Regions from separate parts of the Kitasatospora sp. NBC_01250 genome, predicted to be linked through region 2. Evidence: riboswitches for the same ligand, from Rfam matches in the RefSeq annotation. Region 2 holds a riboswitch; each other region holds the start of a gene.
What was found. A riboswitch is a leader RNA that binds a small molecule or an ion and turns the genes downstream of it on or off. The one in region 2 is predicted to bind cyclic di-AMP.

Region 1 (6,881 bases), 830 kb from region 2:
CACCGTGGAGCGCACCGCGAACTACGTGCGCCCCGACGAACTGCACCAGGCGTTCAACTTCCAGTACCTGGGCACCGCCTGGGACGCCACCGAGCTGCGCGCCGTGATCGACTCCTCGCTGGCCGCGATGCGCCCGGTCGGCGCCCCCGCCACCTGGGTGCTCTCCAACCACGACGTCACCCGGCACGCCACCCGCTTCGCCAACCCGCCCGGCGGCACCCAGATCCGCGAGCGCGGCGACCGCGGACTCGGCCTGCGCCGGGCCCGCGCGGCCACCCTGCTGATGCTCGCGCTGCCGGGCTCGGCCTACCTCTACCAGGGCGAGGAACTCGGCCTGCCGGACGTCACCGACCTGCCCGACGAGGTCCGCCAGGACCCCTCGTTCTTCCGCGCCAGCGGTCAGGACGGCTTCCGCGACGGCTGCCGGGTGCCGATCCCGTGGTCCGGCGAGGCCGCGCCCTACGGCTTCGGCCCCGTCGAGGGCGGCCCCAGCTGGCTGCCGCAGCCCGCCGAGTGGGCCGGACTCAGCGTCGAGGCGCAGACCGGCGACCCGACCTCCACCCTGGAGCTCTACCGCGGCGCGCTCGCCATCCGCCGCAGCGACCCGGCGCTCGGCGCGGGCGCCGGGCTGACCTGGCTGCCGGCCCCCGAGGGCGTGCTCGCCTTCCGCCGCGACTCCTTCGTCTGCCTGGTCAACACCACCGCCGAGGCGGTGCCGTTCGCCACCGAGGGCCGACTGCTGCTCAGCTCCACCGACCGGATCGAGCCGGGACTGCTCGCGCCCGACAGCACCAGCTGGTGGGCGGTCTGACATGGTTGCAATAGGCTCTGGGCTCGTGACTACGGCGCGACTCTCGGACATCGCGGCGCAGGCGGGGGTCAGCGAGGCCACCGTCAGCCGCGTCCTCAACGGCAAGGCGGGCGTCTCCGCCGCGACCCGGCAGACCGTGCTGGCCGCCCTCGACGTGCTCGGCTACGAACGGCCGACCCGGCTGCGCCAGCGCAGCGCGGGCCTGATCGGGCTGATCACCCCGGAGCTGAGCAACCCGATCTTCCCCGCGCTGGCCCAGGTCATCGAGCAGCAGCTCAGCCGGCACGGCTACACCCCGGTGCTCTGCACCCAGACGCCGGGCGGATCGACCGAGGACGAACTGGTCGAGATGCTGGTCGAGCGGGGGGTCGCCGGCATCGTCTTCGTCTCCGGCCTGCACGCCGATTCGACCGCCGACCACGACCGGTACGCCAAGCTGACCGGACGTCAGGTCCCGTTCGTGCTGATCAACGGCTTCAGCGAGAAGATCGCCGCGCCGTTCATCTCGCCCGACGACCGGGCGGCGATGTGGATGGCGGTCCAGCACCTGGCCGAGCTCGGGCACGAGCGGATCGGCCTGGCGGTCGGTCAGCGCCGCTACGTGCCGGTGCTGCGCAAGATCGAGGGGTTCACCGCGGCCATGCGCTCGGTGCTCGGCGCCGGCGACCAGGAGATCGAGGAACTGGTGCACCACACGCTGTTCAGCGTGGAGGGCGGCCACGCGGCGGCCGGCGTGCTGCTCGACCGCGGCTGCACCGCGATCATCTGCGGCAGCGATCTGATGGCGCTGGGCGCGATCCGCGCGGTGCGCCAGCGCGGGCTGAGCGTGCCCGGCGACGTCTCGGTGGTCGGCTTCGACGACTCGCCGCTGATCGCCTTCACCGAGCCCCCGCTCACCACGATCCGTCAGCCGGTGGAGGCGATGGCCACCGCAGCCGTCGACGCGCTGCTGGAGGAGGTCGGCGGCGAGTCGGCCCAGCGGGTGGAGTACATGTTCCAGCCGGAGCTGGTGATGCGCGGCTCCACCGGGGCCAGGCCGCACCGCGGGGAGTAGCCGCCACGGCGAGCGGCAGCCGCGGGGAGTCGTCGGCCCCGTCCCGACGGGCGCCGAAGATCCACCGGTGCCGGCATCGAGGCATGGGAGCCACCGCACCGCGACCCGACGACACGGCGCCGTCGGTCCACCCGGACCGGCGGCGCCGACTGCTGCTCGGCGGCTGCTCGCTGGCCGCGCTGATCGGCCTCTCCTTCCTGTGGGCCGCCACGATCCCGCGCTGGTGGGCCCAGCAGGTGGGCGACAGCGTGCACGGCCGGCTCTCCAGCGGACTGCTCTTCGGCCTGCTCACCGGCGTCACCTGCACCCTGCTGCCGCTCCTGGTGGCCTGGTTCGGGCTGCGCCGGAGCCGGTCCTGGAAGGTCTCGGTGGCCTGGGTGGCCTGGGTGGCGGTCGCCCTGGTCCTCGCGCTGCCGAAGCTGTGGACGCTGGGCGTGGTGGTCGGCGACGGCAGCGGCGCGCACGCGGGACAGCGGACGATGGACGTGAACGCGCCCTGGTTCCGCGGGGCCAGCCTGATCGGCGCGCTGATCGGCGCGGCGATCTTCGTCGCGCTGCTCCGGTTCACCCGGCGCCGGCAGCCGAAGGCGCAGTGACGCCGGTTCACCGCACGGCCGAGGGCCGCCTCCCGGAGAGTGGAGAGGCGGCCCTCGGTGCTGTCCAGCGGCTGCTCAGCGCTGTGTCACCAGGTTCAGACCCGGCCGGCGAAGTCCGGGGCGTAGTTGGCGATGGTCTCGTACTTCACGCCCGCGCTCGGGTTGGCGGCCTCGACGAACTGGCCGTTGCCGACGTAGATGGCGACGTGGTAGACGCCCGAGTTCTGGCCGTTGTTCGACCAGAACAGCAGGTCGCCCGGCTGCAGGCTGTTCATCGACACCGGGGTGCTGGCGGCGGCCTGGTCGGCGGCCACCCGCGGGATGGAGATGCCCGCCGAGGCCATCGCGGCCTGGGTCAGGCCGGAGCAGTCCCAGCCACCGTTGCCGGTGCCGCCGTAGATGTAGGCCTGACCGACCTTCGACTCCGCGAAGGCGACGGCGGTGGCCATCGCGCCGGAGGCGGGCGCCGGGGTGGCGGCGGTGGTGGAGGCGGTGGTCTGGGCGTTGACGGCCGGCGCCGGGGTGCTGGCGGCCGGGGCGCTGTCGCTGCTCGGGGCGGCGCTGGCCGAGCCGCCCAGGCTCAGCTGCTGGCCCGGGTAGAGCGTGTCAGGACCGGCGGTCAGGACCGACTTGTTGAGCTCGTACAGCTTCTGCCAGCCGCCGGCCACGTGGTGGCTCTGCGCGATGGTGGAGAGCCAGTCGCCGCGCGCCACGGTGTAGGTCTGGCCGCCGGAGTTCTTGGTGCCGTTCCACTGGTGGTTCCAGTGGCCCTGGCTGCCGCTCTGCGAGGACTGCGAGGACTGCGGGGCGCTCTGGGCCGGGGCGCTCGGCTGGGCCGGGGCGCTGGTGGCGGGGGCGCCGGGGTTCACGGCGGCGGGGGCGCCGCCCTGGGTCAGGCCCGCCTGGACGGAGCAGACCGGCCAGGCGCCGGGGCCCTGGTCGGCGAGGACCTTCTCGGCGACGGCGATCTGCTGGTCCTTGGTGGCCTGGTCGGCCTGCGGGGCGTACTGGGTGCCGCCGTAGGCGGCCCAGGTGGAGGCGCTGAACTGCAGGCCGCCGTAGTAGCCGTTGCCGGTGTTGATGCTCCAGTCGCCGCTGCTCTCGCACTGGGCGACCTTGTCCCAGGTGGAGACGGGCGCCGCGGAGGCGGTGGTGGCCGTGATGCACGGCAGGGCGAGGCCGAGACCGAGCAGGCCGGTGGCGGCGATCGCTCGGCGAGCGGTGCGGGACGGACGGGTCGTGCCAGTGGTGGGCAGCATGAAGACGCGTTCCTCTCCTACGCCTACGAGGTGAGCTGTCGGATTCGGACTGGAGTTGCCCGGCCGCGCTGCTGCGCGGCTTCACCCCTAGCTCCGGTCACTCGGTCCGAAGACCGGGTGCCGGGGCGGCTTACCTGGTTCCCCCGCTCCTGCCGTGGTGCGTTTTCGCGCTGCCAGCGCATCCGGTGGCAGGACTCGGCGTCCGGCTGTGCTGGGTCCGTGTGACCACGAACGGGGAGCACGTTAGACAGAGATAAGTTGAATCCGCAAACAGCTGTGATGGCCGTCACAGGCCCACCATGGAACCTTCAAGATCGCCCCGGCGGCGGACCTGAGAGGGCGTCGGGGGAGGGGTCCGGCCGGGGCGTGCAATGTGCCTGCGGGAAACGGGATGTGCCGTGGGCTCAGGGTTGGTGATGCTGATGGGCTGTCCGTTTTCGGCCTTGGTGATCAAGGGGGTGGCCGATCGGACCGGAGCGCCCTGACCGGCTGTCGGCGGGGCGAACGGCCCGGTCCGGCGCACTGGTCGACATCGACCGAATGTCCGATTTACCCCTTCTGTCATCGCGTCAGCTCGCGACGCCGACCAATCGGTCGGCGGGGTGGTCCTGTCCACCACTTCCCGACTGGACACTGAATCGTCACCAATTCACCACATGTGCGCCATCGGCCCGTCAACGGACCTCCGGGGCGCCCTGACCGACCGGCCGACGAACCGTGCTCCGGACATGCCGATGGCCCCGCTCCTGGGCGGGAGCGGGGCCATCAGCGGGCCGGCAGGGCCGTTGGTCAGGGGGTCACTCGCCGGCGACGGGCTCCTCGGTGAGCAGCTCCTCGGTCGGCAGCGGCTCGGCCACCGGCTCGGGCAGCGCGGCCAGGTAGGCCGAGGCGATCAGCTGACCGAGGGTCGGGTAGGCGCCGAGTGCGGCCGCGCTCGGACAGCCGGTCTCCTCGCACGCCGCGAGCAGCAGGTCCTCGGGGGCCTCGGGGCCGATCACCAGCGGGGCCAGCGCCGGGCGCTGGGAGCCGGTGGCCCGCAGGTGCTCGACGGCACCGGCCACCGCGCCGGGCACGTCCAGGGCCGCGGCCACCACGGGCACCGCCAGGCGGGCGGCGAGCAGCACGCCGGTGATCCCGGCCGCCGCCGCGGCGTCCTCGCCGCCGACCGTGGTGAGCACCACGCCGTCGGCGGCGGTGGCGATCGCGAACAGCCGCGCGCGGTCGGCGCGGGCCAGGCCGGCCTCGGAGAGGCGCACGTGGACGGCCTCGGCGAGCAGCGGGTGGGGGCCGAGCACGTCGGTCACCTGGGCGCCGGTCCGCGCGGCCAGGGCGTGCAGCTCCGTCAGGTAGCCGTGCGGGCCGGGCAGCAGCGGCACCAGCACCGGGGCCGGCATTCCGGCCGCCAGTGCGCCGGCGACCAGGCTCTCGACCGTGTCGACCTGCTGGACCGCCGGGGCCGGGCTCGCCTCGGCCGCCTGCTCGGCGGCCTCGGCCTCGGTGCCGGCCGCCGCGCCGGTGTCGGCGGCGCCGGAGTCGACGTCAGCATCGGCCGCGGCGGAGGCGGTGGCGCCGGCCTCGGGCGCCGGGGACGGCGCGGTGGGCAGCCAGCCGGCCGCCGCCAGGATTCCGGGCTGCTCGCCGCGGAGGATCGAGAGCAGTTCGTCCACCACCGCGACCGCCTGCGGCGTCGCCTCGGCCGGGACGGCGAGCACGAGGGCCGGGGCGCCGACCGGCAGCTCAGGCCGTTCGGGTCGACGATGGCGCCCCCGCGCGCGGGAGCCTGGCGTGCGGACGGGTAGTGGCGCGCCCGGGATGGCTGCAGTGCTCATGGCGGAGATCGTAGGACATGCGCCGGACCATCCGGCATTCGGCTGCCGTTACCGCACGTCTGTCGCATATCCACCGGAATATCAGCAGCCGCCGCCTGGCCGGTGCGCCCGGTCGGCGGGCGGGCATTTCCGGGTAATCACTGACAAATCGCCAGCCCACTTCGATCAATGTGACGGAGTGTGAGGAATCGGCTGCGAAGTTGATCAATCGAACCCCCGTGTCAATGGTCGAACCGGTCAGCCTCTCCGGCCGTCCTTCAGACGCGGGGTCACGGTCAGTCTGCTGATTTGCTGTCATATGTCCGGATCGGGACATCCGATGGGCCCGCCAGGAGGCGGTTTGGTCACCTCCCGTACAGGCGGCTGCACGCGCAAAATCACATGCCGATGCACGTGCATTAGCGTTATCATTACGAGTAGTAAGGCATCCGCCCTGCCCGTACGAGCCGGAGGCGGCCGGCGGCCGGATCGGTTGGGCGCCGAGCAGTACGAGCACTCCAGGCTCTTGGGAGATTTCTATGCACCACACGTACAACGGCATGGCTGCTGCGGACCTCGATGGCGTGGTCTGGCAGAAGAGTCAGCACAGCAACTCCAAGGGGAACTGCGTGGAGTTCGCCGCCCTTCCGGACGGCGCGGTCGCGATGCGCAACTCACGCTTCCCGGACGGCCCGGCGCTCATCTACACCCGCGACGAGATAGCGGCGATGCTGCTGGGTGCCAAGGACGGGGAGTTCGACCACCTGGTGGCCTGAGTGGCCGATCGGGCCGGGTGGGGCAGGCTGGTTCGCGCCGTCGTGGGAGCAGGGGCCGCGACGGCGTTCGGCGTTGCGCTGCTGGGGAGTTGGCGCACGGCTGAAGGCGTGCGGCCGCAGTGGTGCCGAGGGGGAGCCGGTGTGGTGATCCGTTCCGGCGGGGCGTCGTGGACAGGCGGGACCCCGGGGCGGTGTTCGACCCCGGGGCGGCCGGTCGGCGCGTCCTGCGGGGTCCTAGGCGGAGCGGCGGTGGCGTCCGGCCGTCGTGGCCGGGGCTGATATGGAGTCAGCGATCGCGCTGGCGAGGTCGACTGACGGTCCGTCGGCCTGGAAGACCGCCCAGACCACCTTGCCGGAGCCGGAGGCCAGCGGGTGCCAGCCCCAGGAGTGGCTGAAGGAGTCCACCAGGTGCAGCCCGCGCCCCGACTCGGCGACGAAGTCCGCCTCCCGGGTGACCGGTCCGGCGATGCTCGGATCACTGACGGCACACACCAGTTGGGAACCCCGGTGGACCAGGCTGATCCGGATCGGCAGCCGTCCCTCGGCCGGCTGTCCCTCGGTGCAGCGTCCGGCGCCC
Region 2 (6,881 bases):
TGGCGGTGAGGCTGCTCAGCAGCGCCTGCGCACTCTTCAGCCGCTGCTGCACCTGCTGCTTGGCCTCGGCCAGCGAGGTGCGCACGGTCTCCAGCTCGGCCAGCTTGCCGGTCGCCTCCGCCCGGCGCTGGTCCAGCCGGCGCTGCTGCTCCTGCACCTCGTGCAGGGTGGCGGCGCGCTGCTCGCCCACCTGGGCCAGGGTGCGGGCCTTGGCCAGGTAGCCGGCCGGGTCGCTGGAGAGCATCAGCTGCACGGTGGGGTCCATGCCGCCGGCGCGGTACTCGGCACCCGCGACGGTGGCCAGGTCCAGGCGCATCCGGTTCAGGGTGTCCTGTCCCCGGGCCACCTCCTGCTGCAGGGTGCCGGCCTCGGCCTGCAGCCGCTTGGCGGCCTCCTCCGCGGCGTTGGACTTCTCCGAGGCCTGCTCGGCCTCCGCGTAGAGCTGGTCGACCTGCGCCTTGACGTCCTTCTTGTCCGGTCCACCTGGAGCACCGTGCGCACTGGCCGTCATCGCCAGCACCGTGGTCGCGGCAGCGGTGACCGCCACCACCCGGGCGAATCGCCGCGCGGTGCCCGACGGGGGTGTACTCGCCATCGCTGACGACTCCTATCGCCGAGTGAGCCCGAAGAAGCCGCCGACGAACCGAGGGCTTCGCCGGAGCTGAGGTCCGAGCGCAGACGTTAGCGAGTCCGGGCGAGCGAGTCCAAACCCCTACCGATACGAATATTTGATCCCAATTCGGACAGCGGAACGGCCGTCCGACGCCGAAGGCCCGGTCTCCAGGAGGAGACCGGGCCTTCGGGGACGACGGTGCGTCAGGGGCGGATGATCGCCGCGATCGGCATCACCGTGGCCGACTCGTAGCGGACCACGGCGCCGGTGTGCGGGGCGTGGATCATCTGGCCGCCACCGACGTACATGCCCACGTGGTGCATGTCGCTGTAGAAGACCAGCAGGTCGCCGGGCTGGGCGTTGGCGATGTTGGTGCCCTCGTTGGTACCGGCCGAGGCCTGGTCCTGCGAGGTGCGCGGCAGCGAGACGCCGGCCTGCGCGTAGGCCCACTGCATCAGGCCCGAGCAGTCGAAGGAGCTCGGCCCGGCGGCACCGTAGACGTACGGCGAACCCAGCTTGCTGACGGCGGCGGCGATCGCGGCCTGCGCGGCCGAGCTGCCGGCACTCGGCGTGCTGGGGGCGGCCGTGGTGGAGCCGGTGCTCCCCAGGTCGGTGCGGGAGGAGCCGCGCGAGGCGGTCTGCGCGTCGGTCTGGGCCTTGGCAGCGGCGGCGGCCTTGGCCTGCGCGGCGGCCTGGTCGGCCGCCGCCTTGGCGTCGGCGGCAGCCTTGGCCTCGGCCGCGGCCATCGCCTGGCGCTGCTGCTCGGTCAGCGTGTTGAGCAGGTCCTGAGCCTGCTTCAGCTTGGCCTGGACGGCGTCCTTGGCGGTCTTCAGCTGCTGCGTGGTGGCATCCAGCTCGGCGAGCTTGCCCTGCGCCTCGGACTTGTCCTGGTCGAGCTTGCGCTGCTGCTCCTGGAGCTGCTTCAGCGTCTCGCTCTCGGTGCTGCTCATCTGGTTGAGCGAGCTGGCCTGGCTCAGGAAACCGTCCGGCTTGCTGGAGAGCATCAGCTGCACGGTCGGCGAGATGCCGTTGCTGGCGTACTGGTCGGCGGCCACCGAGGCCAGCCCGGACTGCAGGTTGGTCACCTGGTCCTGCTGCCGCGCCACCTCGTCCTGCAGGTCACTGACCTGCTTCTGCAGGGTCTGCTGCTTGGCCTGCGCGCCGTCGTACTGCTGGGAGGCCTGCTCCGCCTGGTTGTTGAGGTCGTCGACCTGGGACTTGACCTGGTCGAGCGAGGGCGCCGGGTCGGCGTGCGCCGCCCCCTGCGCGGAGAGCGCCACGGCGGTCGCGGCGGCAGCGGTCAGGATCGACGCGCGAGTACGGCCGACGGGCTTGGGACGACGATGGGACGCCACGAATCCTTCTTCCTCCGACCGCCTACCGGGTGAGCTGACGGGTTCGGGCTGGAAGAGATGCCCTACGACGCCTCACCGGCCTGACGGCCGACCTGGCGCCGATTCACCCCGAGGAACATGGTTCCCCGGCTCCGGTCCGCAGCTCCCCGGTGAGGGGGTCCCCGTCGGGCAGTCAACTGCCCGTGCTGCTTTCCAGACTCGGCGGTAACCCCCGCTGCCACCCGGGTCGGGTGATCACCATCGCGGTGGTCTGATGAGCGACCCTAGTAACAACTCTGTGATCCGTTCAAATCCTTGTCAGAAAAAACGCCTAACTTTGACTCTGGGTGCTATGGAGATCACCCGCGCGTGATCATGCCGGATACGAACAGGTGGCCCCCGTCACACCGCACGAGTGACGGGGGCTCAGCGGCGGTCGGCGCGCGCCGGGGCGACGGCGGGTCAGACCCGGCGGATGATGAAGGACTCGCCCATCGTGGTCGGGTCGGCGATCCGCACCACGTCACCGGTGTGCGGCGCGTGCACCATCTTGCCGTTGCCGATGTACATGCCCACGTGGTGCCGGTCGCCGCCGAAGATGATCAGGTCGCCCGGCTGCGCCTGGGACAGGCTCGGCACCGCGGTGCCCACCGTGGCCTGCTCCTGCGAGGTGCGCGGCAGCGAGACGCCGGCCTGCGCGTAGGCCCACTGCATCAGGCCCGAGCAGTCGAAGGTGGTGGAGCCGGTGGCGCCCCAGACGTAGGAGTCACCGAGCCGGCTGAGCGCCGCCTGCACCGCCTGGCCGGCGTAGCCGCCGGCCGCCGGGAGGTCGAGCGAGCCGAGGTCGGTGCGGGCGCTGCTGCGCGAGGCGCGGTCGGCGGCCTGCAGCGTGGCGCGGTCCGAGGCGCTCAGCGAGTTGAGCAGCTTCTGCGCCGCGGCCAGCTTGCTCTGCACGTCCGCCTTGGCCTGGTTCAGCTGCTGGGTGGCGCTGTCCAGCTGGGCCAGCGTGTCGGCGGCTTCCTTCTTCTCCTGGTCCAGCTTGCGCTGCTCGCCCTGGAGCGACTTGAGCGCGTCCGCCTCGGTGCTGGTCGCCACCTGCATGCTGGACGCCTGGTCCAGGTAGTTCTGCGGGTTGGAGTTGAGCATCAGCTGGACGGTGGGGTCGATCCCGCCGGTGCGGTACTGCTCCCCCGCCACCGTCGCGAGCCCGGACTGCAGCTGGGTCAGCTGGTCCTGGGTGCGGGCCACCTCGTCCTGCAGCTGGGAGGCCTGCTGGCGCAGCTGGTCGCCGCGCTCCTTGGCGCCGTCGTACTTCTCGGCGGCCGCTTCCTGCTGGTTGTTCAGGTCGTCGATCTGCGCCTTGACATCCTGGATGGACGGCTTGGGGTCTGCCCAGGCCCCGGTCTGCGAGGAGATCGCGACCGCGGTCGCCGCAGCGGCGGTGAGCACGGTGATCCGCGCGCGGCTCGACTGCTTGGGACGGCGATGGGACGCCAAGGGACCGCTCCTTCTTCTGCCGGCCTCACCCGATCGGATGAGTGACCGGAAAAATAGGTTTGACGCCAGACCCTAGTGAACATCACTTCCCCGCGCCACTCCCCTGCCGTCACGAACTACCCCTACGGGCAAGGATCTCACGCAACATTCACAGAACCGGTCTTGACCGACTGAGGGGTGGTCAGCCGCGGGAGAGGCGGTTCAGCAGCAGCACCGAGGCCACCGGGCGGGCACCGGCCTTGCGCACACCGTCCGCGACCTCACGGTCCGTCGAGACCACCACCACCGGCCGGCCCTGCGGCTCGGCCCGCACCAGCTGACGGATCAGCTCGTCCGCCGTCTGCCCGGTCCGGCTGAACCGCACCCGGACTCCGCGCGGCGGCGCCATGATCACCGGCACGTCCAGGTCCTGCCCGTCGAAGACGCAGGTCACCTCGGCCTGGGTGCGCTGGGCGAGCATCGCCAGGCCGCCCAGCAGGCGCAGTCGCTGCTTCTCCAGCGGCAGCGTCGGGTAGCCGGTCTTGGTCACGTTGTAGCCGTCCACCACCAGGTGGACCTGCGGGATGGCCAGCAACTGGTCCAGCAGCGCCGGGTCGTCCTCGGCCAGCCCGCGCCGGGCCACGTCGTGCGGCGAGGCCGAGCCCGGCACCACCGCGTCCACCAGGTCCGCCGGGTGCAGCGTGGTGATCGGCAGCGCCAGCTCGCGCTGCAGGCCCTGGGCCGATTGCAGCACCGTGTCGAGCAGCAGCCGCAGCCGCATGTCCTCCACGCTGCGCCCCTCGCGGGCCGAGCGGCGGCTGGCCTCCAGCGCGCTCTCCAGCTCGGCCACCCGGTGCCGCAGGCGCCGGCTCTCGCTCTCGGCCACCCCGCGCTCGGTGCCGGCCGCGGCCGCAGCGGCGGCCAGCTCGGCCTGCAGCTTGCGGGCCTCGGCCTGCGCCCGGCGGGTGTCGCTCTCCAGGCTGCGCACCTTCTTGCGCAGCGACTCCGCCTCCTTGCGGATGCCCTCGGAGTCCGCGCGCTGGCGCTCCAGATCGGCCCGGGCCGCGGCACGGGTGGCGGCCAGCTCCTCCTGGAGCTTCTCCACCAGGCGGGCCGCCTCCGCCGCCGCGTCCTGCGCGCCGGCCCGCTCGGCCTCCTCGCCGGCCTCGGCGACCAGCCTGGTCCAGCCGCTGGTGCGCAGCAGGTAGGCCGCAGCCGCCACGTCCAGCGGCTCGGCGGCGCCCGGCACCTGGCCGGTCTCCAGTGCCCTGACCAGGTCGGGCTGCCCCAGCCGCAGCCGGTCCGCTATCCGCAGCCGGAAGACCGGCTCGGCCTCCAGCGCGGCGGCCAGCGCGGTGCCGGCGTACTTGGCCCGCCGGGCGGGGGTGAACTTCGCGTACGGGCGCAGGGTCGGCGGCAGGTCGGCGGGCGGCAGCCCGCCGAGCGCGTCCGCGGCCAGCCCGATCACCCGCCGGCGCACGCCCTCGGGCAGCGGGCGGTCCAGCTGCTCGGCCGCCGCGGGCTCGGCGCCGAGGTCGGCCGTCGGCTCCGCCGGTTCGCCGCCAGCGGGCACGGGCCCCTGCGACTCGGCGGCCTGGCTGGCTGCGTCCATCGCGTCCTCGGCTCCGATCCTGTCTGTGCGGCTGCCCCGGCCCTGTGCCGGCACACCCTGACTCACCGCCCGGTGACTCACCGCTCCATGCAATTGTCGCGTGCGCGGCGGTGATTTTTCAGCAGCCCCTGGTCCGGGGCGGGCTCAGCCCGCGCTCTCGGCGCCCGGGCGGGCCACCAGCTCGACCTGGTCGACCGCGTTGCACCAGCGGCAGCGGATCGACTCCAGGCTCTCGCTGAGCACCTCGCGCTCCTCCACGCTCGCCTCGCCGGCCAGGTCCAGGTGCAGGTACTCGACCACCCGGGAGGACCGGGTGACGTCGAACCGGGTCAGGTTGCCACAGAGCGTGCAGCGCCAGCGGGTCTCGGCGGTGGGCGCGGGGACGGGCATGAGCTGGGTCCTCTCGGCTGCGGCCTGCTCCGGGCCAATGCCCGGCCGGGCCTCAAGCCTAGGGCCTGACCCCGTGGCGGTGGCCACCGGATACCCCTTCCGACCAGCACCGCCATCCCTCGAACACCCGCGCGGGCCGTCACCCGCTCGCCGTACAGCGCGGGTGTCGCCGACCGCCCGGCGCGGAATGCATCGCCGCATGCCGCTCCCCCGGCCCGCCTGGGCCCAGCCCCCCGACGGCGGTCCGGTCCCGGTCGTCACCTGCCTGCTCATCGCGCTGAACTGCCTGGTCTTCCTGGCCGGCCCCAGCGGCATCAACCCGCACTACGGCACCGGCGCCGCCGTGCGGGCCTGCGCGGCGCAGCACTACCAGCAGCGCTGGGGCGCGATCCCCGTCGAGCTGCTGAGCAACCGTCCGCTGACCCAGGGCCGGCTGGCCACGCTGACCGCGCCGGTGAGCGGCTGCCCGCTGCTGACCACCCCGCACAAGATCCCGGCGCTCTCCGCGCTCAGCTCGCTCTTCGTGCACGGCGGATGGCTGCACCTGCTGGGCAACATGCTCTTCCTCTATGTCTTCGGCGCCGACGTCGAGGAACGGCTGGGCCGAGTCCGCTTCCTCCTCTTCTACCTGACGGTCGGCGCGCTGGCCGCCTACGGCTACGCGGCCGCCTGCGGGCACGGCACCGAGTCGCTGCGCCCGCTGGTCGGTGCCTCGGGCGCGATCGCCGGGGTGCTCGGCGGCTACCTGCGCCTGTACCCGCGGGCCCGGGTGACCGCGCTGGTCCCGCTGCTCTTCTTCCTGCCGCTGCGCTTCCCGGCCTGGCTGGTGCTCGGCCTCTGGTTCGCCGTCCAGTGGTGGTCGGTGCACCAGGCCGGGCCCGGGGTCGCCTATCTGGCCCATGTGATCGGCTTCAGCGCGGGGTTCCTGGCCTTGTGGGTGCTGGGCAGGCGCGCCGGATACCCTGGCCCCACGCTCCCCCAGCCTTCCCCCGGGGGGACCCCCAGCCCAGGAGCCTCGCCGTGATCACCGCCATCGTGCTCATCAAGACCAGCGTCGACCGGATCCCCGAGATCGCCGAGGCGATCGCCGCGATCGACGGGGTCAGCGAGGTCTACTCGGTGACCGGCGGCTACGACCTGGTCGCGATGGTGCGGGTGCGCCGGCACGACGACCTGGCCGAGGTGATCCCCGGACGCCTCAACAAGGTGCCCGGGGTCGCGCACACCGAGACCCAGATCGCCTTCCGCACCTACTCGCAGCACGACCTGGAGGCCGCCTTCGCGCTCGGCCTGGACGGCTGACGGCACCTCTCAGCGCCGGGTGTCGGCGACGCAGCGGCCGCCCTCGTTGCGGTAGTTCCAGCGGGCGCCGTCGCTGACCAGCTCGCGCACGGCGGCCAGGAAGCGGTCGATGTGCTCCTCGGGCGTGCCGGCCCCGAAGCTGACCCGGATCGCG
Region 3 (6,881 bases), 5.1 Mb from region 2:
CCGGAGGATCACCGCGGGCAGATCCTGCGCCCCAGCGAGCAGGGGATGGCGCTGCTGCGGCACGCGTACGAGATGCGCCGGGAGTCGTTCACCGAGCGGTTCACGGAGTGGACCGACGAGGACGTCGCGCGGCTGGCGGGCTATCTGGTGCGGTACGGCGCGGCGGACTGACGCCGGATCGCACGGCGGGCCGGCGCCCGGCAGCTGACGAGCGGGGCGCAGCCCGTCGCTGCGACAGCGCGCCAACAGCCCGGCACACCAACAGCCGGCACACAAAAGGCCCGGCACACCAACAGCCCGGCACACAAAAGGCCCGGCACACCAACAGCCCGGCACACAAAAGGCCCGGCACACCAACAGCCCGGCACGCCGAAGGCCCAGCGAGCCAAGAGCCAGGCGCGCCAAAGCCGTCGGCCGGCCACAGGTGGGAAACCCGTGGCCGGCCGACGGCTGCGGACGATCCGCCGAGCGCTACCGCCCGATGGGGGCGGGCCGGCGGCCGTTGATCACCGGGGTGATCAGTACGCCTGGTGGGCCTGCCAGAAGACCCAGGCCTGGTTCGGGCTGCCGTAGGTCTGGTTCATGTACTGCAGCGCCCACTTGATCTGGGTGGCGGGGTTGGTCGCCCAGTCCGAGCCGGCCGAGGCCATCTTGTTGCCGGGCAGGGCCTGCGGCAGGCCGTAGGCACCGGAGCTCGGGTTGGTGGCGGTGACGTTCCAGCCGCTCTCGTGGGTGATGATCTGGTCGAACGACGCCAGCTGGTCGGCCGGGACGATCGAGGCGGCGAGCGCCTGCAGCGAGGCGACGCTGGCGTTGGCGCTCAGCGCCGGGGTGGCCGGAGCGGCCGCGGCAGCCGGAGCGGCGGGGGCAGCCGGAGCCGGGGCGGTGGCCGGAGCCTGGGCCGGGGCGGGGGTCTGCGCCGGGGCCTGGGCCTGGGCGTCGCCGAGCGCGAGGTGCTGGCCGGGGTAGATCACGTCCGGACCGTCGGCGAGCACCGACTTGTTCAGGTCGTAGAGCTTCTGCCAGCCGCCCTGCACGTTGTGGCTGGTGGCGATCTTGGACAGCCAGTCGCCGTCCTGCACGGTGTAGCCGGCGGGAGCCTGGGCGGCCGGGGCGGCGGCCGGAGCGGCGGCGGCCGACTCGTGCTGCGCGGTGTAGCCGTGCGAACCGGAGTGGATCGGCGTGGCGCTGGCGCCACCGGCGGTGATCATGGGCAGACCGGCGCCGGCGCCGACGATGACGGCGGTGGCGATCGCGCGCTTGATGGCGGCGCGGCTGGGCAGGCTGGGGCGACCGTTGACGGACAGCATGAAAAGCGTTTCCTCTCCCACGCCTGCGAGGTGAGCTGTCGGATTCGGGCTGGAGTTGCCCGGCCGCGCAATGCGCGGCTTCACCCCAAGCCCCGCCCGGAGCCTTGCTCCAGGTGGGGCGACTTACCTTGGGTCCCCCGCCCCTGCCGTGGTGCTTCAGTGCACAGTGCCCGTTCCATCCGGCGGCAGGATTCGGCGTTCCGGGGAGCGGGGTTCGTGTGGAGACGAACGGCATGCACCGTAGACAGGTCGAAGGTCCCATCTCAAGCCAGGAGGCGCTGTCACAGGGCAATGTGAGGTGTCTCATGCCGAAGCTGGAGGGGCGATAACGATTCGCATCGTTATCGCCCCGTGATATGAATTTTCGTCAGCCCGCACCGCGTCAGTCAGTCAGTCAGCCAGCCAGTCAGCCAGCCAGCGCCGCGTCAGCCGACGCCGAGCCCGCCCGCGCCGCGTCAGCCCGCGTGCCACCCCTGCGGGTCGACGTCGCCGGGCACCACCGCGGCCGGCTGGTAGGCGCCGCGGGTCAGCACGAAGCCCGCCACGTCGAGGTGGCTGACCGAGCCGTCCTCGGCGCGCACCACGCGCAGCGGCTCGCCCGCGTAGTAGCCGTCGAGCCCGACCCAGCTGCCGTCCGGCTCGGGCAGGAAGCGGGAGGTGCGGGCGGGGCCGCTCAGCGCGGTGAGCTCCAGGGCCCGGTCCGCCCGCAGGTGCAGGGCCAGCGCGGTGGGTCCCCAGTACCAGGGGCCGGTCAGTGCGAGCAGGTCGGGATCGGCGTCGGTGAACGGGCGCCAGGCGGTGGGCAGCAGCGGTTCGCGCTCGGCGACGATCCGGATCAGGTCGGGGGCCACCGTCCCGAGCCCGGAGCCGGCGGTGACATTGGTGAGGGTGATCGCTGCCACGTCGTCCTCGGGGCTGAACCACAGGCCGGCCAGGAAGCCGGGCATCGAGCCGCCGTGGCCGACCAGCAGCCGCCCGTCCTGCCGGGACAGCTGCAGGCCCAGTCCGAAGCAGGAGGTCCAGTCGTCACGGTCCGGGCCGGCGGCGGGGCGGCGCATCTCGGCCAGCGTGGCGGGGGCCAGGACCTTCTCCGCGCCGCCCGGGAGCGTGCCGGCCAGGAAGGAGGCCCAGCGGGCGAGGTCGGCGGCGGTGGACCAGAGCTGCCCGGCCGGCGCCATCAGGCCGGTGTCGGTGAGCGGCTCGGGGAGCATCACGTCCGCCCACGGGTGCACGGCGAACCCGCCCGCGTGCGGGGCCTGCGGCAGCAGCGTGGTGCGGGTCAGGCCGAGCGGATCGAGCACCTCCTGGCGCAGCACCTCGCCCCACGGCAGCCGACGCACCTTGGCCACCAGCGCGCCGAGCAGCGCGTAGCCGGGGTTGGAGTAGTGGTGGCGCTCGCCGGCCGGGTGGCGGAACGGCTGCTCCTCCAGCAGGTTGCCCAGCTCCGGGCGGTGCGAGCCGTCGGTCCGCTCCCACCACGGGCCCGGCGTCTCGGCGGCCAGCCCGGCCGTGTGGCTGAGCAGTTCGCGGATCGTGGCCCGCCCGGCCGAGGTGCCCGGCAGGTGCTGCTCCAGCGGATCGGCCAGGTCGAGCAGGCCCTCGTCGCGCAGGCGCAGCACCAGCACCGCGGCGAAGGACTTGGTGATCGAGCCGATCCGGTACTGCGTGTTCTCGTCCGGCGCGTGGCCCTCGATCATGCTCCGGCCACCGCTCCAGACCCGGTGGCCGCCGCGCGCCACCAGGCCGACCAGCGAGGGCGTCCGGCCCTGTGCCTGTCCGACGGCGAGGCGGTGCAGCAGGGCCCGGCGCGTCTCGGGCAGCAGCTCGTCCGCGGCCACGGCAGGGATGGGCAACTCGTCGGCCCGTGCCTGGTTGATCGGCAACTCGCCCGACTGGTAGGTCATCTGATCTCACATTCGCAGCTGGGGGGCTGGAGAAGGTCGAACCGCTCGACCCTACCGGCGCCCGCCCCGCATGGCTCGGCAATAAGCGGGTCCGCCGGCGGGCGGGGCGGGCTCCCTTCGAGCGTCCCCGGCAACGACGCCCGGGAACCCCCGCCGACCAGCCCGGATTCTGCGGCCCGCTATGCTGCCCCCGGCCGCGCGACCACGGGCCGCAGGATCAGAGGGGGAGACGGTGCACCAGTCCGGACACGACAGCGACATGACGCGGCTTCAGACGGACCGCCCGCACCCCGCGCGCATCTACGACTACTGGCTCGGCGGCAAGGACAACTTCCCGCCGGACCGTCAGGCGGCCGAGCACGCGATCAGCGCCTCGGCGGACATACCCGCGGCGGCCCGCGAGAACCGGGCCTTCCTGCGGCGGGCGGTGCGGCTGGCGGCCGAGGCCGGCATCCGGCAGTTCATCGACATCGGCGCCGGCCTGCCCTCGCCCGGCAACGTGCACGAGGTGGTGCAGACCGTCGCCCCCGACGCCCGGGTGGTGTACGTCGACAACGACCCGATCGTGCTCACCCACGGGCGCGCGCTGCTGGCCGACAACCGCAGCACCACGGTGCTGACCGGGGACGTCCGGGAGCTGGACGAGCTCTTCGAACGCCCGGAGCTGCGCACCCTGGTGGACTTCTCGCAGCCGGTGGCCGTGCTGCTGCTGGCGCTGCTGCACTTCGTCAGCGACGAGCAGGCGCGGCACGCGGTGGACCAGGTGCGCGAGCGGGTGGCGCCGGGCAGCTACCTGCTGCTCTCGCACAGCACCCACGAGGGCAATCCCGAGCGCGCCGCCGAGGTGGCCAAGACCTGGGACAAGACCGCCTCGGGCATTCGGCTGCGCGGTCGCGAGGAGGTGACCGGGCTCTTCGACGGCTGGGAGCTGCTGGAGCCCGGTGTCGAATTCGTGCCGCTCTGGCGCCCGGACGCCGCCACCGAGGCCACCACCCGCTGGATGTACGCGGGGGTCGGCCGCAAGGCCTGACCGGTGCTCAGGACAGTGCCGCGGCCAGCTCGCGGTGGTCGGGCGGATTGGCCCCGGCGCGGGAGACCGTGACGGCCGCCGCCGCACCGGCGTGCCGCAGCACGGCGGCCAGCGTCGCCCCGGTGAGGCTGCGCAGCGAAGCGCGGGCGGCGGCGCCGAGCAGGGCGCGGGCGGCGAGCGCGTCCAGCGTCGCGGACATGAAGGAGTCGCCGGCACCGACCGTGTCCACCACCTCGGCCGCCGTGGCCGGACCCTCGGCCCGCGCGTCGCGGGTGACGGCGAGGGCGCCCGCGCCGCCCCTGGTCACCAGCACCAGGGCCGGGCCGAGGGTGAGCCAGTGCGCGGCGGCCTGCTCGGGGGAGCGGCCCGGGTAGAGCCACTGGAGGTCCTCGTCGCTGGCCTTGACCAGGTCGCTGAGCGCCACGCAGCGCTCCACCCGGGCGCGCACCTCGGTGGGCGAGGAGAGCAGGGCCGGGCGGATGTTGGGGTCGTAGCTGACCGTCGCGCCCGCGCGCAGCCCGGCGACCAGGGCGGCGGTGGCCTCGGCGCCGGGTGCGAGCAGCGCGGCGAGCGAGCCGAAGTGCACATGCGGGGCCGTGACGGCCAGGGCCGTGGGGGCGAGCGACCAGTGGATGTCGAAGGTGTAGTCGGCCCGCCCCCGGTCGTCCAGCGTGACGATCGCGCTCGGGGTGGCGGCCGGCGGCCGTCCGTCGGTGAGCAGCTCGACGCCGGCCGAGCGCAGGTGGGCGGTGATCAGCTCGCCGAGCCGGTCGGTGCCCAGCTGGGTGAGCAGCGCGGTAGGGTGCCCGAGCCGGCCCAGGCCGTAGGCGACGTTGGCCGGGCTGCCGCCGGGGTGTGTGACATCGGGCCGGCCGGGGGTGCGGACGATGTCCGCGACGCACTCACCGATGACGAGGAAGTCGGTCATCCTGCTCAGGCTCCCGGGCTGGTCGTGACGGGGGTACCCATCTTCGCGGGCCGGCGGGCGGCGCGGAACACCCGGGGGTCGCGGCGGGCCGTAGGCTTGCCGGAATGAGACGCAGGACGAAGCCGGTGCCCGCCCCCCTGCCGCAGCGGAACGGCGTGGACCCGGTCCGGGTGCGGCTGCCGGCCGAGGGCCGCTGGGCGACGGTGGCCGAGTACCTGGCGCACCGGTTGCCGGACGAGGTGGCGGACCGGCTGGCGCAGATGCTGCGGGCCGGTGAGATCGTCGGGGCGGACGGACCGGTCGGCCCCGACAGCCGCTACCTCCCCGGCACCAGCGTCTGGTTCCACCGCGACCTGCCGCCCGAGGTGCCGGTGCCCTTCGAGCTGGAGGTGATCCATCGCGACGAGCACCTGGTGGTGGTCGACAAGCCGCACTTCCTGGCCACCACGCCGCGCGGCAGCCACGTGGTGCAGACGGCGCTCTCCCGGCTGCGCCACGAGCTCGACCTGCCCGAGCTCAGCCCCGCGCACCGGCTGGACCGGCTGACGGCCGGCCTCGTCATGTTCGTCGCCGATCCGCGGGCCCGCGGCGCCTACCAGACGCTCTTCCGGGACCGCCTGGTGACCAAGGAGTACGAGGCCGTCGCCCGCCACGACCCGCGGGTGGCGCTGCCCCGCACGGTGCGCAGCCGGATCGTCAAGGAGCGCGGGGTGATCGCGGCCCGCGAGGAGGACGGACCGGTGAACGCCGAGAGCCGGATCGAGCTGATCGAGCACCGCGGCGGCCTGGCCCGCTACCGGCTGACCCCGCTGACCGGCCGGACCCACCAGCTGCGGCTGCACATGAGCGGGCTCGGCCTGCCGATCCTCGGCGATCCGGTCTACCCCGAGGTGCTGCCCGAGGCGGCGCCGGACGACTTTCGCAGGCCGCTGCAACTGCTCGCGGCCACGCTGGCGTTCACCGATCCGCTGACCGGACGGCCGGTGCTGCTCCGCTCGCGCCGGAGGCTGGCGGCCTGGGCGGAGCAGGGCACGGGCGAGGGCCTGGCAGAGGTGGCGGCATGACCACGGAAGAGCACGCACAGACACCCGGACAGCGCCTGACGGCCCTGCGCGAGCTGCTGATCCACCGGCCGCCGATGGCGCGCGAGCTGCCGGGCTTCGAGCCGACGCAGGCGCCGGCGGAGCCGGTGGAGCTGTTCGTCCGCTGGCTGCTGGCGGCGATGCGCGACGGCGTCCCGGACGCGCAGGTGCTCACGCTCGGCACGACCGGGCTCGACGGCACCCCGGACGCGCGGATCGTGACCCTGCGCGACGTGGACCCGGCGGCGGGCGAGTGGTGGTTCTGGGGCGAGACCGACAGCCCCAAGGGCCGCCAGCTGGCCGCCGACCCGCGGGCGGCGCTGACCTGGTACTGGCCGGCCTTCGGGCGCCAGGTCCGGGTGCGCGGCGCGGTGCGGACCGGGGACGCGGGGGCGGCGGCGGGGACGTTCCAGCTGCTGAGCCCCAAGTCGCGGGCGGCCTCGCTGGTGGGGCGCCAGAGCGAACCGCTGGCGGAGGTGGCGCAGTTCCGGTCGGCCTGGGCGGCGGCGGAGCACGAGCTGGCGGCGGATCAGGGGATCGTCGCGGCGGGCTACACGCAGTACGCGGTGCGGGCCGAGGAGGTCGAGTTCTGGCAGGGCGCGGGCGACCGGCGCCATGTGCGGCTGG
Region 4 (6,881 bases), 4.4 Mb from region 2:
CTTCCTCTACAACTCGGTCACCTTCGGCTACGCGGTGATCCTGACGACCTTCTTCAACGTCCCGCAGGGCGACACCGGTTACTACTTCGCGGTGATCGCGGTGGGCAACTTCTGCGGCCCGCTGCTGCTCGGCCACCTCTTCGACAGCGTGGGCCGCAAGCCGATGATCGCCGGGACCTACCTGCTGTCGGGGGTGCTGCTCTTCGGCACGGCCGCGCTCTTCCAGCAGGGCCTGCTCAACGCCACCACCATGACGGCCTGTTGGGTGGGCGTGCTGTTCTTCGCCTCGGCCGGCGCGAGCGCCGCCTACCTGACGGTGAGCGAGGTCTTCCCGCTGGAGGTGCGGGCGCTGTGCATCGCGTTCTTCTACGCGGTGGGCACCGCGCTGGGCGGCATCACCGGGCCGCTGCTCTTCAACGGCCTGGTGAACAGCGGCAAGCCCGCCGACACCACGCTCGCCTTCTGCATCGGCGCCTCGCTGATGGCGGCGGCCGGGCTGGTGGAGGCGGCGATCGGCGTCCGGGCGGAGCGGCTCTCCCTGGAGGAGTTGGCCGCTCCGCTCTCCGCCGTCCAGGGGCAGGAGGCCGGCGCCGAGGCCTAGCGGTAGACCCGCACGTAGTCCGCCGCGAAGGTGATCGGGGCGGAGCCGCTCGGGCCGGGGTGGTACTGCCCGGCGCTGATCGACAGGTTGAGGATCAGGTTGGCGGACCAGTTGGCCCCGACGCCGGTGTTGTCCGAGTAGACCTTGACCCCGTTCACGTACCAGTCGACGGAGTTGGCGCCGTAGTAGGTGCCGATGGTGACCCACTGGCCGGGCTTCACGTCGGTGGCGTCGGTCAGGTAGTCGTGCGCCGGGTTGACGTGGTTGGTCAGCTCCAGCAGGTTCGGGTTGTCCGGGTGGTACTCGAAGGAGTCGATCTCGCTGCCGCCGTTCGCCCAGGTCCACAGCGCGGGCCAGGCGCCGGGCGCGGAGGGCATCTGCACCCGGGCCTCGGCGTAGTCGCCGGTCTTCACCTTGAAGCCCTGCTGGGTGCCCTCGGTGGTGAGCAGGCCGGTGGTCCAGGCCTGCTTGCCGTTCTCCAGGGTGTGGCTGGAGGGCTGGGCGGTGAAGGTGGCCACACCGTTCGCCACCGAGACGTCGGACGGGTCGAGCCAGTCGAGCTTGTTGTCGTCCGGGTTGTGGGTGCCGTACTTGTACGCGGTGGTGGTGCTGTCGTTCCACTTGGTGGCGTCCAGCGGGCCGTTGAACTCGTCCGACCAGGTCAGCGTCTTGCCGGCGACCGGCGAGCCGCCGGTGGCGGGCGGCGTGCTCGGCGACGGCGAAGGCGCGGGCGTCGGGGCGGGGGCCGGGGTGGAGGTGGGGGTGCCGGCCGCCGAGACCGTGAGGGTCTGCGTGGTCAGGTTGTGCCAGGCACCCGCCTGGTCCTGGAAGAAGCCGAAGATCTGGTACGCACCGGCCGGGAAGCTGCGCGCGCCGGTGGTCAGCGAAAGGCCGCTCGGGCAGATCTGCTGGTTGCCGAGGTTCCCGGGGAAGTCCAGGTTGTTGCCGGCGGCGTCGCGCACCCCGACCCCCACCGTCTTCGCGGTGAAGCAGGAGGCGGCGTGCAGGGTGAGCGCGGCGGTGGTCGAGGCGCCGGCGGTGGCCGTGGCGGGGGTCAGCCGGTCCTGGGTGACCTGGGGCACGGCGGTGCCGGACGTACGGGCCCAGGCATCGGCCTGGCCGACGACGGGCACCGCGAGCAGGCCGAGCGCTCCGACGACGACGCCGAGGCGCAGCGGGGTGGAGGTGGGTATCACGGGGAGTCCTCTTGCGACGCCTACGAGGTGAGCTGTCGGGTTCGGGCCGCAAGATGGCCCGGCCACCGACGGATTCCGGTGGCGGCTTCACCCCTAGCCGGGCGTGCCTGGTGGGCCTGCGGGCGCAGGCGGGCGGGGCACGGCTGGCACTACCTGGGTCCCCCGCTCCTGCCTGGTGCGGTGCTCCGGGGCCGGCCACCGGCAGGCAGGACTCGGCGGTCCCGGGGGCTGGGCCCGCCGCTGGGTGGCGGGCGCCAGCAGGGTAGGCAGATGACATGATCATCATCAATGTCAGGCGAGTCACACCTGTCACACCAGCACCGAAAGCGACGCCATCGCATCACCTGGACCGCCATCCAGTTACATGGACATGAAAAGTCTCTTGGCGTGCTCCCAGCACCTTCCCAGACTTCCTGACGCTCCCCCAGACTGCTTGCCATGCAGACTCTTCTACGCGCGTTGAAGTCGCGTGCCGCCTCCGTGGTCACCGTGAGCATGCTCACCCTGGCCCCCACCGCCGTCTTCGCCGCCGACGCCCACGCGGACGTCAGCGGCTCGATCTGCCAGTCGGCGCTGCCGAGCCAGGCGGACGACACGCTGAACCTGATCGCCCAGGGCGGCCCGTTCCCGTACTCCGAGGACGGCGAGACCTTCCAGAACCGCGAGGGCGTGCTGCCCAGCGAGCCGAACGGCTACTACCAGGAGTACACGGTCGTCACGCCGGGTGCGCCCACCCGCGGCACGCGCAGAATCATCACCGGCGAGGACGGGTCGGACTACTACACCTCCGACCACTACGAGTCGTTCTCGCTGATCGACTTCAGCTGCTGAAACCGGCGCTGAAGCGGACCCCGAAGCGGGTCTGAGCCCGTCGAGCCCCCGTTGAGCCCCGGTCCCCGCAAGCACGCGGGGACCGGGGCTCAGCCGGTGCCGCGCCAGGCCGCCGCGGCGGCCACCCGGCTGTGCACCCGCAGCTTGGCGTAGGCGTGTTCCAGGTGCTTGTCCACGGTGCGGGTGGAGACCGCGAGACGGCGGCCGATCTGCTGGTCCGTCAGGCCGTCCGCGAGCAGGTCCAGCACGGCGGCCTCGCGCGCGGTGAGGTCGGCGGCCGGCGCCCGCGGCGGGGGTGCCAGCCGCTCCAGGGCGTGGGTGAGCCGGGCCCGCAGCAGGGTGGCCGAGGCCAGGTCGGCGTCCGGGAAGTCGCTGCCGGACCGGTTGACGATCAGCGCCACGGTGCGCCGCCCGGCGCTCGTCCAGCCGGCCGGGAAGGCCATCGCCAGCTGGTACTCCGCACCGGCCGGGCCCAGCGCCTCGCCGTAGGTGCCCAGCCGGTGGTACTCGGTCCGGGACTGCAGGTCGCTGCGGCGCAGCGGGACGCCGCTGCCGCCGTTGGTGTGCACGAAGAGCGGGTCCGCCGGGGCGTACCGGAAGAACGCGGCCAGCGTCTGCGGGCTGAACAGCGCCTGCGGCAGGGTGACCGGATGGCGCCCGGTGGGGGTGCGGGTGGACCAGGTGAGGCTGTCCCCCGGCACGGCGCGGAGCAGCACCGGAAACAGCGCCGGCAGCAGGGTCTCCTCGTCGACGGCGTCGATCAGCAGGTCGATCACGGCGCAGATCCGCCGCAAGCCGGCCTCCCCGGACGGAGTCACGCATCGAGCGTGCGCCCACCGGGGAGGCCGGGTCAAGCCGGGCCCCGACAAGCCCGGCTGCGGACCGCCCGCCCAACGAGGCGATCATGTGGGAGAGGAGCAACGGTGACCGGTCGGCTACCGGCTGGCGGCGTAGACGCGGTTGAGCGGGCTCTCGGCGGCCAGCTTCCAGTGGTGCAGGCCGGCGTCGTCGGCGAGGTGGCGCATCGCGTCCTCACCGGCGTGGTTGCCCATCGCCTGCGGCCCGTGCTGGGCCAGCGCGGAGGGCAGGCAGATGGCGACCGAGGCGGAGACCACGGCGCGGCCGATCGGGTTGGCGTTCGCCCGGACGTCGGCCGAGACGTTCGGTTCGACGATCATGCAGGCGCCGTCGGGGGCCAGCGACTGCTCGGCGTGGTGCAGCGCGCTGCCGGGGTCGCCCATGTCGTGCAGGCAGTCGAAGAAGGTGATCAGGTCGTAGCCGTCCCCGGGGAAGTCCTGGGCACCGGCCACCTCGAAGCTGACCCGGTCGGCCAGCCCCTGCTCCTTGGCCAGCTCGTTGGCCGCCTCGATCGAGGGCCGGTGGAAGTCGAAGCCGTGGAAGTGCGAGGCCGGGTAGGCCTTGGCCATCAGCATGGTGGACCAGCCGTAGCCGCAGCCCACGTCGGCGACCTCGGCGCCGGCGGCCAGCTTGCGCTCGGTGCCGTTCATCGCGGGGATCCACTCGGGGACCAGGGCGCCCGCGTAGCCCGGGCGGAAGAACTTGGCGGTCCCGGCGAAGAGCGCGTCGCCGTGCTCCTCCCAGCCCACCCCTCGCCCGGTCCGAAACGCCTCCATCAGCACGTCCTCGGTGCCGTAGAGCGCCTGCATCATGGTGAAGAAGCCGGCCGCGTAGGTCGGCGCACCGGGGTCGGCCAGCACGGCGGCGTGCTCGTCGGGCAGCAGGTAGCCGTCGGTCGCCGGGTCGTACTCCACGTACTCGCCGGCCACCTGCGCGGCCAGCCACTCGCGCAGGTAGCGCTCGTGCAGGCCGGTGCGCTCGGCCAGCTGGGCCACGGTCATCGGTCCGGCGCCGGCCATCGCGCTGTACAGGCCCAGCCGGTCGCCCAGCGAGGTGCACAGCCCGGCCATCGCGGCGGCGCCGTCGGACACCACTCGGCCCAGGAACTCCATCACCTTGTCCTCGTCGACCGCCATCGCGGCCACCTCCTCGGCACTCCCCCTCACTCCAGCAGAGCGCACCCGTCCCGGGCCATACGGGATTCTCCGTACGGCCCGGGACGGGGTGAGGGTGTTGTTGTCAGGTGTGCTGTCAGCTCTGCTGTCAGGTGTGCTGGAGGACCAGTTCGTCCTTGAGCGTGGCGCGGATCTGGTCGCGCAGCTCCTGGGTGTCCTGGTGGCCGTGGACCGAGACCGCGTGTTCGGCGGCGGCGCGCACGACCTCCTCCTCCTCGCCGGAGATGGCCAGGGTGCAGTTCATCTCGCTCGGGTACTCCCGGCAGTCGACAACCTTGCGCATGATCGACCTCCCGACCAGCCACGGTGCCCCACCCGTCGGCCGGCCACCCGCTGGCCGGAGGACCGGCGGGCGGTGGCACGGGGCGTGTCGCGGAACCATTGTCCCTCCATGCCGCGGGTCGGATAGCTTTGGGAGCGCACCAATGCCCCGGCCAAGCTCCCCGGATCACAGACGAGGACCTCCACCAGCATGACCGAGACCGCTGCCCTGCCCGGCTTCGCCGGCCGGACGTACCTCTTCCAGGTCGACAACGGCGCCGCCTTCCGCAACGCCTACTCGGCCGACGGCACGCGGCTTCGCTGGGAGGGGCTCGGCGAGTCGGCCGGCCAGTGGGAGGACGTGTCACTGCACGTCGCACTGGTCGCCCCCGACGTCTACTTCGTCAGCTGGACCGAGCGCAGCGGCCTGACGGTCAGCCATGTGATGGACCTGGTGACGATGACGGTGCGCGCCTTCTGGACCTACGAGGGCGAGGGCGGCCGGGTCGGCGAGCTGCACACCGGCACGCTGGAGCCGCTGGCCTGACCCCGCGACACCCGCGACACCCGCGACACCCGAGCCGACCTGGCCCCGCCGGACTCCTCCGGCGGGGCCGGTTGCGTCCGGAGCCGTTGCCGGCAGCGCTCGGTGCGCGTTCCGCGGCCCGCCTGACGCGGCCTGCCTGACACCGCCTCGGCGGACGCCGCGTCAGCCCGTCGCCCCACCTCGGCCCGTGGCGCCGTCTCAGCCCGTGGCGCCGTCGAAGAGCCGCAGCCCCGCCGTGAGCTCGCGCAGGCAGCGCGCGGCGAGCGGGCCCGGCGCAGCCGGGCCCTCGGCCGGCTCCGGGGCCGCCGCCCAGCTCTCCAGCGCGACCCGGATCGCGGCGGTGGCGGCCGCCGCCACCAGCCGCACCTCCAGCGGGTCGACACCCGCGCCGCAGCGTTCGGCCAGGATCGGGACCAGCGCGTCCTCGGAGTCCTGGTGCACCGCCTGCCAGATCCGGCGCAGTCCCGGATCGGTGAGCAGCGCGCGCGTCCAGCGCAGCGCCTCGGCGGCCCGCGCGTCGGCCGGCGTGAGCGCCTCCACCGCCGCCCGTTCCAGCACCTCGGGCACCGCGAGCCCCGCCGGCGCGGCGGTGATCGATGCCAGCCAGCGCTGCCCGCCGGCCGCGAGCAGCGGGGCGACGGCCTCCTCCTTGGTCCGGAAGTACCGGTAGAAGGTGCGCAGCGCGACGCCCGAGGCGCGCGCGATCTCCTCGGCGCTGGTGGCCTCGGCGCCGCGCTCGGCGAAGAGGGCGGCGGCCGTGGTGGCGATCTCCAGCTGGGTGGCGGCCCGTCGGCGGTCGGTGAGCGAGGGCCGGTCGGCCGGCGCTGCCTGCTCGGTCGGGGCGGGTCGGTCGGTCATGCCCCCACGCTACGCCACACCCGGCCCATATGGCATGCCATGACGAAGTGGCACAATGTGCCATCTCGGCGTACCGTGACTCGGGTGGCCGCGGGCAGCGGTCGCCGCACCTGAACAGCCCTGAGATCGGAGCACCCCCATGCAGCGCTTCACCGGCCGTCGCGTCCTGATCACCGGCGCCGGCTCCGGCATCGGCCGGGCCACCGCCCACCGCCTGCTCGCCGAGGGCGCCCGCGTCGTCGCGGTGGACGTCAACGAGGCCGGCCTGCGCGAGACCGCCGAGCGGGCCGCCGCCGAGGGCACCGCCGAGCGGCTGACCACCGCCGTCCTGGACATCTCCGAGGAGGAGTCGGTCCGTGCCGGGGTGGCCGCCGCCGTGCGGGCCCTGGGCGGCCTGGACGTGCTGGTCAACGCCGCCGGCATCCTGCGCTCCTCGCACACCCACGAGACCAGCCTGGAGTTCTGGAACACCCTGCTGAAGGTCAACCTGACCGGCACCTTCCTGATGACCCGCGAGGCGCTGCCCGCGCTGCTCGCCTCGGACTCCGGCGTGG

Region 1: it holds a riboswitch for cyclic di-AMP, as region 2 does, so the genes downstream of both, OG500_RS31180 (transglycosylase family protein) here and OG500_RS27635 (C40 family peptidase) in region 2, are expected to answer to the same signal.
Region 3: it holds a riboswitch for cyclic di-AMP, as region 2 does, so the genes downstream of both, OG500_RS06240 (LysM peptidoglycan-binding domain-containing protein) here and OG500_RS27635 (C40 family peptidase) in region 2, are expected to answer to the same signal.
Region 4: it holds a riboswitch for cyclic di-AMP, as region 2 does, so the genes downstream of both, OG500_RS08775 (glycoside hydrolase family 16 protein) here and OG500_RS27635 (C40 family peptidase) in region 2, are expected to answer to the same signal.

Annotation. Positions count from the first base shown of each region.
Region 1 covers NZ_CP108476.1:7,352,644-7,359,524, forward strand. Annotated here, with positions in the region: gene OG500_RS31165 (glycoside hydrolase family 13 protein) at 1-811, shown strand, start outside; gene OG500_RS31170 (LacI family DNA-binding transcriptional regulator) at 813-1,865, shown strand; gene OG500_RS31175 (hypothetical protein) at 1,949-2,461, shown strand; gene OG500_RS31180 (transglycosylase family protein) at 2,557-3,720, opposite strand; cyclic di-AMP (ydaO/yuaA leader) riboswitch at 3,728-3,892, opposite strand; gene OG500_RS31185 (hypothetical protein) at 4,518-5,549, opposite strand; gene OG500_RS31190 (DUF397 domain-containing protein) at 6,068-6,304, shown strand; gene OG500_RS31195 (ATP-binding protein) at 6,539-6,881, opposite strand, start outside.
Region 2 covers NZ_CP108476.1:6,525,680-6,532,560, reverse strand. Annotated here, with positions in the region: gene OG500_RS27640 (C40 family peptidase) at 1-595, opposite strand, end outside; gene OG500_RS27635 (C40 family peptidase) at 817-1,968, opposite strand; cyclic di-AMP (ydaO/yuaA leader) riboswitch at 1,972-2,122, opposite strand; gene OG500_RS27630 (C40 family peptidase) at 2,410-3,444, opposite strand; gene OG500_RS27625 (NYN domain-containing protein) at 3,626-5,035, opposite strand; gene OG500_RS27620 (hypothetical protein) at 5,180-5,425, opposite strand; gene OG500_RS27615 (rhomboid family intramembrane serine protease) at 5,625-6,449, shown strand; gene OG500_RS27610 (Lrp/AsnC family transcriptional regulator) at 6,446-6,727, shown strand; gene OG500_RS27605 (aminotransferase class V-fold PLP-dependent enzyme) at 6,737-6,881, opposite strand, start outside.
Region 3 covers NZ_CP108476.1:1,383,569-1,390,449, reverse strand. Annotated here, with positions in the region: gene OG500_RS06245 (MarR family winged helix-turn-helix transcriptional regulator) at 1-171, shown strand, start outside; gene OG500_RS06240 (LysM peptidoglycan-binding domain-containing protein) at 519-1,310, opposite strand; cyclic di-AMP (ydaO/yuaA leader) riboswitch at 1,316-1,441, opposite strand; gene OG500_RS06235 (serine hydrolase domain-containing protein) at 1,766-3,214, opposite strand; gene OG500_RS06230 (SAM-dependent methyltransferase) at 3,474-4,244, shown strand; gene OG500_RS06225 (carbohydrate kinase family protein) at 4,252-5,172, opposite strand; gene OG500_RS06220 (pseudouridine synthase) at 5,277-6,236, shown strand; gene OG500_RS06215 (pyridoxine/pyridoxamine 5'-phosphate oxidase) at 6,233-6,881, shown strand, end outside.
Region 4 covers NZ_CP108476.1:2,158,126-2,165,006, forward strand. Annotated here, with positions in the region: gene OG500_RS08770 (MFS transporter) at 1-601, shown strand, start outside; gene OG500_RS08775 (glycoside hydrolase family 16 protein) at 598-1,797, opposite strand; cyclic di-AMP (ydaO/yuaA leader) riboswitch at 1,801-1,932, opposite strand; gene OG500_RS08780 (ribonuclease domain-containing protein) at 2,236-2,628, shown strand; gene OG500_RS08785 (helix-turn-helix transcriptional regulator) at 2,718-3,446, opposite strand; gene OG500_RS08790 (class I SAM-dependent methyltransferase) at 3,564-4,622, opposite strand; gene OG500_RS08795 (DUF1059 domain-containing protein) at 4,750-4,944, opposite strand; gene OG500_RS08800 (MoaF-related domain-containing protein) at 5,134-5,469, shown strand; gene OG500_RS08805 (TetR family transcriptional regulator) at 5,668-6,327, opposite strand; gene OG500_RS08810 (SDR family NAD(P)-dependent oxidoreductase) at 6,467-6,881, shown strand, end outside.